Linked DNA regions of Aminobacter aminovorans. Each later gene encodes a partner of the first gene's protein in a complex. Links are inferred from orthologs where the notes say so. Each region holds a gene or a part of one and is shown in the gene's direction. Other genes may lie near its edges.

What was found. The genes of interacting proteins can lie anywhere in the genome.
Region 2: the proteins of scpA (region 1) and meaB are in contact, whole or in part, in a crystal structure (PDB 8DPB), measured with the Methylorubrum extorquens proteins. The link is inferred for Aminobacter aminovorans from one-to-one orthologs. Residues at the interface, in SOR27001.1 of Methylorubrum extorquens: Glu577, Glu578, Asn579, Asp580, Gly581, Arg582, Arg583, Arg585, His596, Ala604, Ser605, Ala608, Asp609, Gly611, Phe612, Asp613, Val614, Asp615, Ile616, Gly617, Pro618, Leu619, Glu625, Arg628, Gln629, Val631, Glu632, Asn633, Asp634, Glu661; in SOR26638.1 of Methylorubrum extorquens: Arg20, Ala21, Ala24, Arg25, Thr28, Ser32, Arg33, Arg34, His37, Thr98, Gly99, Gly100, Ser101, Ile102, Leu103, Lys106, Thr107, Ala110, Ala113, Ile114, Asp115, Arg116, Ala118, Phe119, Ile120, Arg121, Pro122, Pro124.

What each region holds. Positions count from the first base shown.
Region 1 is NZ_UFSM01000001.1:775,972-780,517, reverse strand. What follows is about bases 1,115-4,095. They hold scpA (methylmalonyl-CoA mutase), read left to right. Parts: upstream 1,115-1,524; coding sequence 1,525-3,666; downstream 3,667-4,095. Other genes in these bases: DY201_RS03745 (UDP-glucose dehydrogenase family protein), read right to left, coding at 3,714-4,095; DY201_RS03755 (acetyl-CoA carboxylase biotin carboxylase subunit), read left to right, coding at 1,115-1,334. Outside these bases: more of DY201_RS03755, read left to right, coding at 1-1,114; more of DY201_RS03745, read right to left, coding at 4,096-4,546. UniProt on the Escherichia coli protein: Catalyzes the interconversion of succinyl-CoA and methylmalonyl-CoA. Could be part of a pathway that converts succinate to propionate.
Region 2 is NZ_UFSM01000001.1:4,448,946-4,453,471, forward strand. The notes cover bases 950-3,910. They hold meaB (methylmalonyl Co-A mutase-associated GTPase MeaB), read left to right. Parts: upstream 950-1,911; coding sequence 1,912-2,910; downstream 2,911-3,910. Other genes in these bases: DY201_RS21945 (aspartate aminotransferase family protein), read left to right, coding at 950-1,433; DY201_RS21950 (cobalamin B12-binding domain-containing protein), read left to right, coding at 1,457-1,915; DY201_RS21960 (methylmalonyl-CoA mutase family protein), read left to right, coding at 2,907-3,910. Also shown: more of DY201_RS21945, read left to right, coding at 96-949; more of DY201_RS21960, read left to right, coding at 3,911-4,526. UniProt on the Escherichia coli protein: Binds and hydrolyzes GTP. Likely functions as a G-protein chaperone that assists AdoCbl cofactor delivery to the methylmalonyl-CoA mutase (MCM) ScpA and reactivation of the enzyme during catalysis.

The sequences.
Region 1 (4,546 bases):
TCGGCGAACGCGAATGTTCCATCCAGCGCCGCAATCAGAAGGTCATCGAGGAGGCGCCGTCGCCCTTCCTCGACGCTGAAACCCGCAAGGCAATGGGCGAACAGGCTGTCGCCCTGGGCACGGCCGTCGGTTACTTCTCGGCCGGCACGGTCGAGTTCATCGTCGACGGCAACAGGAACTTCTACTTCCTCGAGATGAACACCCGCTTGCAGGTCGAGCACCCGGTGACGGAACTGATCACCGGCATCGATCTCGTCGAAGAGATGATCCGCGTCGCCGCAGGCGAAAAGCTGCGTTTCACGCAGGCCGAGGTGAAGCTCAATGGCTGGGCCATCGAGAGCCGCCTCTATGCGGAGGATCCTTATCGCAACTTCCTGCCGTCGATCGGCCGGCTTACCCGCTACCGGCCGCCGGTCGAGGGCAAACGCGACGACGGCACCATCGTCCGCAACGACACCGGCGTCTTCGAGGGCGGCGAGATCTCGATGTACTACGACCCGATGATCGCCAAGCTCTGCACATGGGCTCCTGATCGCCTGACGGCTGTCGAGGCGATGGGCCGGGCGCTCGACGATTTCGAGGTCGAGGGCATCGGCCACAATTTGCCGTTCCTGTCTGCGGTCATGGACCAGGCGCGGTTCCGCTCAGGCGCGCTCACCACTGCCTACATCGCCGAGGAATTCCCCGACGGCTTTGCCGGGGTGGCGCCTTCCGAGGCCGACGCCCAAAAGCTCGCCGCGGTGGCCGCGCTCATCAACCAGTTCACCCAGCGCCGCGGCACCCAGATCTCGGGCTCGCTCGCCAACCATCAACGCCCCGTCGGCGCCGACTGGGTTGTGACCCTTGGGGGTTTCACCCTGCCGCTCCATGTCAGGGACGGAGCCGACGGGACCGTGGTCGAATTCGATGATGGCGCGGCCCTTGCGGTATCGAGCGACTGGCTGCCCGGCCACCCGCACGCCAACTTCGCGGTCGATGGCACGTCCATCGGCGTCAAGGTGTCGCGCTCGGGCACCGGCTGGCGCCTGCGCTGGCGCGGCATGGATGTGGTTGCCCACGTCCGCAGCCCGCGCGTCGCCGAACTGGCCAGGTTGATGCCGGTCAAGCTGCCGCCGGATACCTCGAAGATGCTGCTCTGCCCGATGCCGGGCGTGGTGACGTCGATCCTGGTCAAGGCAGGCGACACGATCGAAGCCGGCCAGTCGCTGGCAACCGTCGAGGCGATGAAGATGGAAAACGTGCTTCGCGCCGAGCGCAAGGGCACGGTCAAGCGCGTGGCCGCGACCGCAGGCGAAAGCCTCGCCGTCGACGAGTTGATCATGGAGTTCGAGTGATGGCGCCTGGCGCTTCTTTACCCTCCCCCTTGTGGGGAGGGTCGCTCCGCGAAGCGGAGCGGGATGGGGGTCCAAGAATCCCACCGGTCGCCAGACCCGCTAGATTCGCACATCTTACCCCCACCCCGGACCTGCGGTCCGAATCTCCTCACAAAGGGAAGGATGAGCGCCCGTGCCTGAGGAGGCCCCAATGACCGACAAACCAACAATCGATTCCTGGAAGAAACTCGCCGAGCGCGAAATCAAGGCGTCGCCCGACACGCTGACCTGGAACACACCCGAAGGCATCGACGTCAAGCCGCTCTACACGGCTGACGATCTCGAGGGCGTCGGCCATCTCGGCACGTTGCCGGGCTTCCAGCCCTTCCTGCGCGGCCCCCGTGCCACCATGTACACCGGCCGACCCTGGACCATCCGGCAATATGCCGGCTTCTCGACTGCGGAGGCATCCAACAACTTTTACCGCAAGGCGCTCGCCGCCGGCCAACAGGGCGTTTCAGTCGCCTTCGACCTCGCCACCCATCGCGGCTATGACTCTGACCATCCGCGCGTCGAAGGCGACGTCGGCAAGGCCGGCGTGGCGATCGATTCCGTCGAGGACATGAAGATTCTGTTCGACGGCATCCCGCTCGAGCTGATCTCGGTGTCCATGACGATGAACGGTGCGGTCATCCCGATCCTCGCCAACTTCATCGTTGCCGGTGAAGAACAAGGCGTGTCGCGCGACAAGCTATCCGGGACCATCCAGAACGACATCCTCAAGGAGTTCATGGTCCGCAACACCTACATCTACCCGCCCGAACCCTCGATGCGCATCGTCGCCGACATCATCGAATACACGGCAAAGGAAATGCCGAAGTTCAATTCGATCTCGATCTCCGGCTACCACATGCAGGAGGCCGGCTCGACGCTTGTGCAGGAACTCGCCTTCACACTTGCCGACGGGCGCGAATATGTCCGCGCGGCACTGAAGAAGGGGCTGAATGTCGATGACTTCGCCGGCCGGCTGTCGTTCTTCTTCGCCATCGGCATGAACTTCTTCATGGAGGCCGCCAAGCTGCGCGCGGCGCGCCTGCTCTGGTCACGCATCATGACCGAATTCGAGCCGAAGAAGTCGTCGTCGCTGATGCTGCGGACCCACTGCCAGACCTCGGGCGTGTCGCTGCAGGAGCAGGATCCCTACAACAACATCGTCCGCACCGCCTTCGAGGCGATGTCGGCAGCACTGGGCGGCACGCAATCGCTGCACACCAACTCCTTCGACGAGGCGATTGCGCTTCCGACCGAGTTTTCCGCACGTATCGCTCGTAACACCCAGTTGATCCTGCAGCATGAGACCGGCGTGACCAAGGTCGTCGACCCGCTCGCCGGCTCCTATTATGTCGAAGCCTTGACCAACGACCTCGCCGAGAAGGCCTGGACGCTGATCGAGGAGGTCGAGGCGATGGGCGGCATGACCAGGGCTGTGGCGAGCGGATTGCCCAAGCGTATGATCGAGGAGGCGGCGACCCGGCGCCAGGCTGCCGTCGATAAAGGCGACGAGGTCATCGTTGGTGTCAACAAGTACCGCCTCGAGCAGGAAGATCATCTCGATATCCTTGAGATCGACAATTCCGCCGTGCGCCTGTCGCAGATCGCTCGTATCGAGCGCACCCGCCGCCAGCGCGACCCAAATCGCGTCGCCGAGACGCTCGTTGCGCTGGAACAGGTCGCCCGCTCAGGTAAAGGCAACATCCTTGCTGCGGCCGTCGACGCGTCGCGGGCGCGCGCCACGGTCGGCGAAATCTCGGATGCCCTGCGCCGGGCCTTTGGCGACCATGCGGCGGTGCCCGAAGTGGTCGAAAACGTCTACGGCAAGGCCTATGACGACGAGCCGGAATTCCAGACGTTGGTGTCGCGGCTCAAGCAGTTTGCCGGCTCACTTGGCGAGAAACCGCGTGTCATGGTGGCCAAGCTCGGCCAGGACGGCCATGATCGCGGCGCCAAGATCATCGCCTCGGCCTTTGGCGACATCGGCTTCGAAGTCATTGCCGGACCGCTGTTCCAGACCCCCGGCGAGGCCGCCGACACGGCGATCGCCTCCAGGGTTCACGTCGTCGGCATGTCGTCGTTGGCGGCGGGCCACAAGACGCTTGCCCCGCAGCTTGTTGCGGCATTGAAGGCCAAGGGCGCCGAGGACATCATCGTGGTGGTCGGCGGCGTCATCCCGCGGCAGGATTACCAGTTCCTGCTCGACCATGGCGTATCGGCGGTCTTCGGCCCCGGTACCAATGTGCTTGATGCCGCGCGCGCAGTGCTCGACCTGATGGAAGGCAAGCGCCGCAACCAGTAGGCGCCGCACCAGACGAAAAGGCCCGCTAGCGCGGGCCTTTTTGTTTCTTAAGCCGTCTTTCGCCCGATGGAGACGTATTTGATGCCGTGGCGGGCGACGACTGCCGGGTCATAGAGGTTGCGTCCGTCGAAGATGACGGCGGCCTTGAGCTGGTCGCGGATCAGCTCGAAGGACGGCGCCCGGAAGTTCTTCCACTCGGTGGCGATCAAGAGTGCATCGGCGCCGCGCAGTGCCGCCTCCTTGGTGCCGCAGAGGGTGAGGTCGTCGCGCTGGCCATAGATCTGCTGCGCCTCGTTCATCGCCTCGGGGTCGTAGGCCTGCACCTTGGCGCCCGAAGCCCACAGCGCCTCCATCAGCACGCGGCTTGGTGCCTCACGCATGTCGTCGGTGTTGGGCTTGAAGGCCAGCCCCCACAGCGCAAAGGTCTTGCCGGTGAGGTCACCGTCGAAATGTGCCTTCAGCTTGTCGAACAGCACCGCCTTCTGCGCATTGTTGCGCGCCTCGACCGAGTGCAGCAGCACCGGCTCGAAACCGACATCGCCGGCGGTGCGGATCAGTGCCCGCACATCCTTGGGGAAACACGAGCCGCCATAGCCGAGCCCCGGATAGATGAAGTGGTAACCGATGCGCGGGTCCGAGCCGATGCCCTTGCGCACCTCCTCGATGTCGGCGCCGAGCAGTTCGGCCAGGTTCGCCATCTCGTTCATGAAGCTGATCTTGGTCGCCAGCATGCAGTTGGCGGCGTATTTCGTGAACTCGGCCGAGCGCACGTCCATCACGATCATCTTCTCGTGGTTACGGTTGAACGGCGCATAGAGCTCGCGCATCACCGCCTCGGCAGCCTCGCTGTCGGTGCCGATGATGATGCGGTCGGGCTTCA
Region 2 (4,526 bases), 3.7 Mb from region 1 along the record:
TCAAATCTCCTTATATCTGAATCCTAATATTATCAATTTTACTGCACAAGGGCCAATCCCTATCGTTCGACCGAGCATCATCAAAGGGGTGAGACATGTCGAACAACCGGGATCAGGCGTTTTGGGCTTCGGCGAGGAAGCACCTCATCCGTTATGGCGGCAGCTTCGAGCCGGCGATCATCGAGCGTGCCGCCGGCTCGTTCGTCTATGACGCCGACGACCGGCCGATCCTCGACTTCACCTCCGGCCAGATGAGCGCCCTGCTCGGCCATGCCCATCCCAGGATCGTGTCGACGGTCAGCCGGCAGGTCGAAAAGGTCGCGCATCTGTTCAGCGGCATGCTCTCGCGCCCGGTCGTCGAGCTCGCCGAGCGCCTGGCCGGGTTGGCGCCCGGCCTCGACAGGGCGCTTCTGCTGTCGACAGGCGCCGAATCGAACGAAGCCGCCATCCGCATGGCCAAGCTGGTCACCGGCAAGCACGAGATCGTCGCCTTCTCCAAGAGCTGGCACGGCATGACCGGCGTCGCCGCCTCGGCGACCTACAGCGCCGGCCGCAAGGGATATGGGCCTGCGGCCGTCGGGTCGATCGCCATACCGGCGCCGAACAGTTTTCGCCCGCGCTTCCGGCATGCCGACGGCAGCCTCGACTGGCGCAGCGAACTCGATGACGCCTTCACCCTGGTGGACAGCCAGTCGACGGGGAGCCTGGCGGCCTTCGTCGCCGAGCCGATCCTGTCGAGCGGCGGCATGCTGGAACTGCCCGAGGGTTATCTCGCCGCGCTCAAGCAGAAATGCCACGAGCGCGGCATGCTGCTGATCCTCGACGAGGCGCAGACCGGCATCGGCCGCACCGGGACGATGTTTGCCTTCCAGCGCGACGGCGTCACCCCCGACATTTTGACCCTGTCCAAGACCATCGGCGCCGGCCTGCCGCTTTCGGCTGTGATGACGACGGCGGAGATCGAGGAGGCAGCCTATGCCAAGGGCTTCCTGTTCTACACCACCCATGTCTCCGACCCGTTGCCGGCGACCGTCGGCCTCACCGTGCTCGACGTGGTCGAGGAAGAGAAGCTCGTCGAACGGGCCCGCTATCTCGGCGCAAAACTCTTGGACGGCCTGTCACAGCTCAAGCAGCGCCATGAATGTGTCGGCGACGTGCGCGGCCGCGGCCTGATGCTCGGCGTCGAGATCGTCAGGAACGGCGCGGACAGGGAGCCCGACCACGAGCTCGGCGCGCGGATCGCGGCCGAGGCGTTCAGCCGCGGGCTCAGCATGAACATCGTCAAGCTGCCCGGCATGGGCGGCGTGTTCCGCATCGCCCCTCCCCTGACGATCTCGGAGGCCGAACTCGACCTCGGCCTCGGCATCATTTCCGACTCGATCGAAGCCGGGCTGGCCGCTGGTGCAAGCGGCTCCAGCATCGCCGCAGAGTGAAAGGCACTCCAGACATGACCGACATGAACAGCATCAGCCAGGGCGACGCCGCCCGGGCGGAGATCGACGTCAACGCGCCCGGCGCCATCCGGGTGCTTGTCGCCAAGCTCGGCCTGGACGGCCATGACCGGGGTGCCAAGGTGGTCGCCCGGATCCTGCGCGACGCCGGCATGGAGGTCGTCTACACCGGCCTCTACAAATCGCCCAAGGACGTGGTCAATGCCGCCATCCAGGAAGACGTCGACGTCATCGGCGTCAGCCTGCTGTCGGGCTCGCACCTGCCTTTGTTCCAGGAACTCGGCCGTTGCCTCCGGGAAAAGCAGGCCGAGCATATTTTCGTCGTCGCCGGCGGCGTCATTCCAGAGCATGACTACGCCGCTCTGTCGGAAAGCGGCGTCGACGCCATCGTGCCGCAGGAAGCCAGGGGCGACCTGATCGTCACGACGATCAGGAAGCTGATCGCCGAACGTGGCCTGAAATGACGGCGCTTGCCTCATCCCGGCCCGCCCGGCGAACGGCCTATGTGCCTTCGGCAGCACTCGTGCCCGAGGTGCTCAAGGGCAGCGTCCTGGCCGTCGCCCGGATGATCTCCCGGGCTGAAGCAGGATATGCCGAAGCAGCCGACGCCCTGGCCGAGATCTACAGGCACACCGGCAAGGCCCATGTGCTGGGCATCACCGGCGTTCCCGGCGCCGGCAAGTCGACGCTGGTCGCCGCCCTGATCAAGGCCTTTGCCGCAGACGGGCACAAGGTCGGCGTGGTTGCCGTCGATCCGAGCAGCCCGTTTTCCGGCGGCGCCATCCTCGGCGACCGGGTGCGGATGAGCGAGGCGGCGCAATCCTGCCAGGCCTTCGTCCGCAGCATGGCGACGCGCGGACATCTCGGCGGCCTGGCCCGCGCGACGCTTCAGGCCGTCGATGTGCTCGATGCCGCCGGCTATTCGCCGATCATCATCGAAACCGTCGGCGTCGGACAGGACGAGGTCGAAGTGGTCACTGCCGCGCATACCATCGTGGTGCTGTCGGCACCGGGGCTTGGCGACGACATCCAGGCGATCAAGGCCGGCATCCTCGAAATTGCCGACATCCACGCCGTCAGCAAGAGCGACAGGCCCGACGCATCGGCAACGGTCGCGGCACTGCGCGGCATGATGAGCCTCGGACCTGCAAGACCCGGATCGGGCTGGCAGACGCCTGTGCTGCCGGTCAGTTCGCTGTCGGGCGAACGGGTCGAGGAGCTTAAGGACGCCATATCAAGGCATTGGGACCATCTCAGGGACAGCGGCGAGTTGCACGAGCGCGAGCGCAGCATCGGCAGGATGCGGATACTGGGTACCGCCAGGCAGCTTTTCCAGGACAGGTTCAAACGCGACACAGGCGAACTCGAGGCCCACGTTCAGGCGGTGGTGAGCCGGACCATGGATCCGGCCGCCGCCGCCTGCCTTTTGCTGGGTTGGGACAATGAGGTGCTGGCATGAATCTGTTCTCAGCCGAGGCGATCGAGGACATCAGGGAAAAGCAGGCCGCGTGGGAAGCCAACGAACTCGCGGCGGCGCTGAAGGGCAGGCCCGAGGAAAAGGCGGCCTATGAGACGGAATGCGGCATTCCGCTGAAGCGGATCTACACCGCCGCCGACGTCGCCGGCATCCCGGCCAGCGATCTCGGATTTCCGGGCGCCTATCCCTTCACCCGCGGCGCCTATCCGACGATGTATCGCGGCCGCCCCTGGACCATCCGGCAGGTCGCCGGCTTCGGCAATCCCGAGGCGACCAACCAGCGCTACAAATACATGATCCAGACCGGCCAGACCGGGCTGTCGACCGACTTCGACCTGCCGACGCTGCTCGGTCTCGATTCGGACGATCCGATGGCCTTCGGCGAGGTCGGGCGCGTCGGCGTGGCGATCGACACGGTCGACGACGTCGACCGCCTCTTCGACGGCATCGACCTCGAAAAGATCTCGGTGTCGCTGACCATCAATCCCTCGGCCTGGGTGATCTACGCCATGTTCGTCGCGGTGGCGGAAAAGCGCGGCTACGACCTAACCAAGCTGACCGGCACGCTGCAGGCCGATCCGCTGAAGGAATATGTCGCCCAGAAGGAATGGATTTACCCGGTGCAGCCCGCCGTCAGGCTGCTGCGCGACCTGATCATGCACAGCGCCACGACGACGCCGAAGCTCAATCCGATCAGCCTCAGCGGCTACCATCTCTCCGATGTCGGCGGCAACGCGCTGCAGGAGATCGCCTTCATCATGGCCTTCACCATCGCCTATTGCGAGGAGGTCATCGCCGCCGGCATGGACATCGACGACTTCGCGCCCAGGCTGTCGTTCTTCTTCATCAGCCACCAGGATTTCTTCGAACAGATCTGCAAGTTCAGGGCGGCCCGGCGGGTCTACGCCAAGATCATGTCCGAGCAGTTCCACGCCCAGAAGCCGGAATCGATGCGCCTCAGGGTGCATGTGCAGACGGCGGCGATGAGCCTGACCAAGGTCGAGCACCACAACAACCTGATGCGCACGGCGATCCAGGCCCTGGGCGCGGTGCTCGGCGGCTGCCAGAGCATGCACACCAACGGCCTCGACGAGGCCTTCGCCATCCCGACCGAGGAGGCGATGAAGCTGGCGATCCGGACCCAGCAGATCATCCGCGACGAGATCAACGTGACGTCGGTGATCGATCCGCTCGGCGGCTCCTATTTCGTCGAGCGCCTGACGCGCGACATGGAGAACGAAATCTGGAAGGTGCTGGACGAGGTCAAGGAGCGGGGCGGCGCCATCAGGCTGGTCGAGGAAGGCTGGTTCCAGCAGAAGCTGGCCGACTCCGCCTACGCAACCTTCAAGAAGATCGACAGCGGCGAAAAGGTCTCGGTCGGCGTCAACCGGCATGTCGACGAAACCAGCGGTTCCGCCGAGGTCCACATCCATCCTTATGACGACCAGTGCACCCAGCTGCAGATCGACCGCCTCAACGCGGTGCGGACCGACAGGGACAACGGGCGGGTCAAGCAGTTGCTCGGCGAACTCGCCGAACAGGCCCTGTCAGACGACATCAACCTGCTGCCCAAGACGATAGAGCTGGTGAAGGCGCGT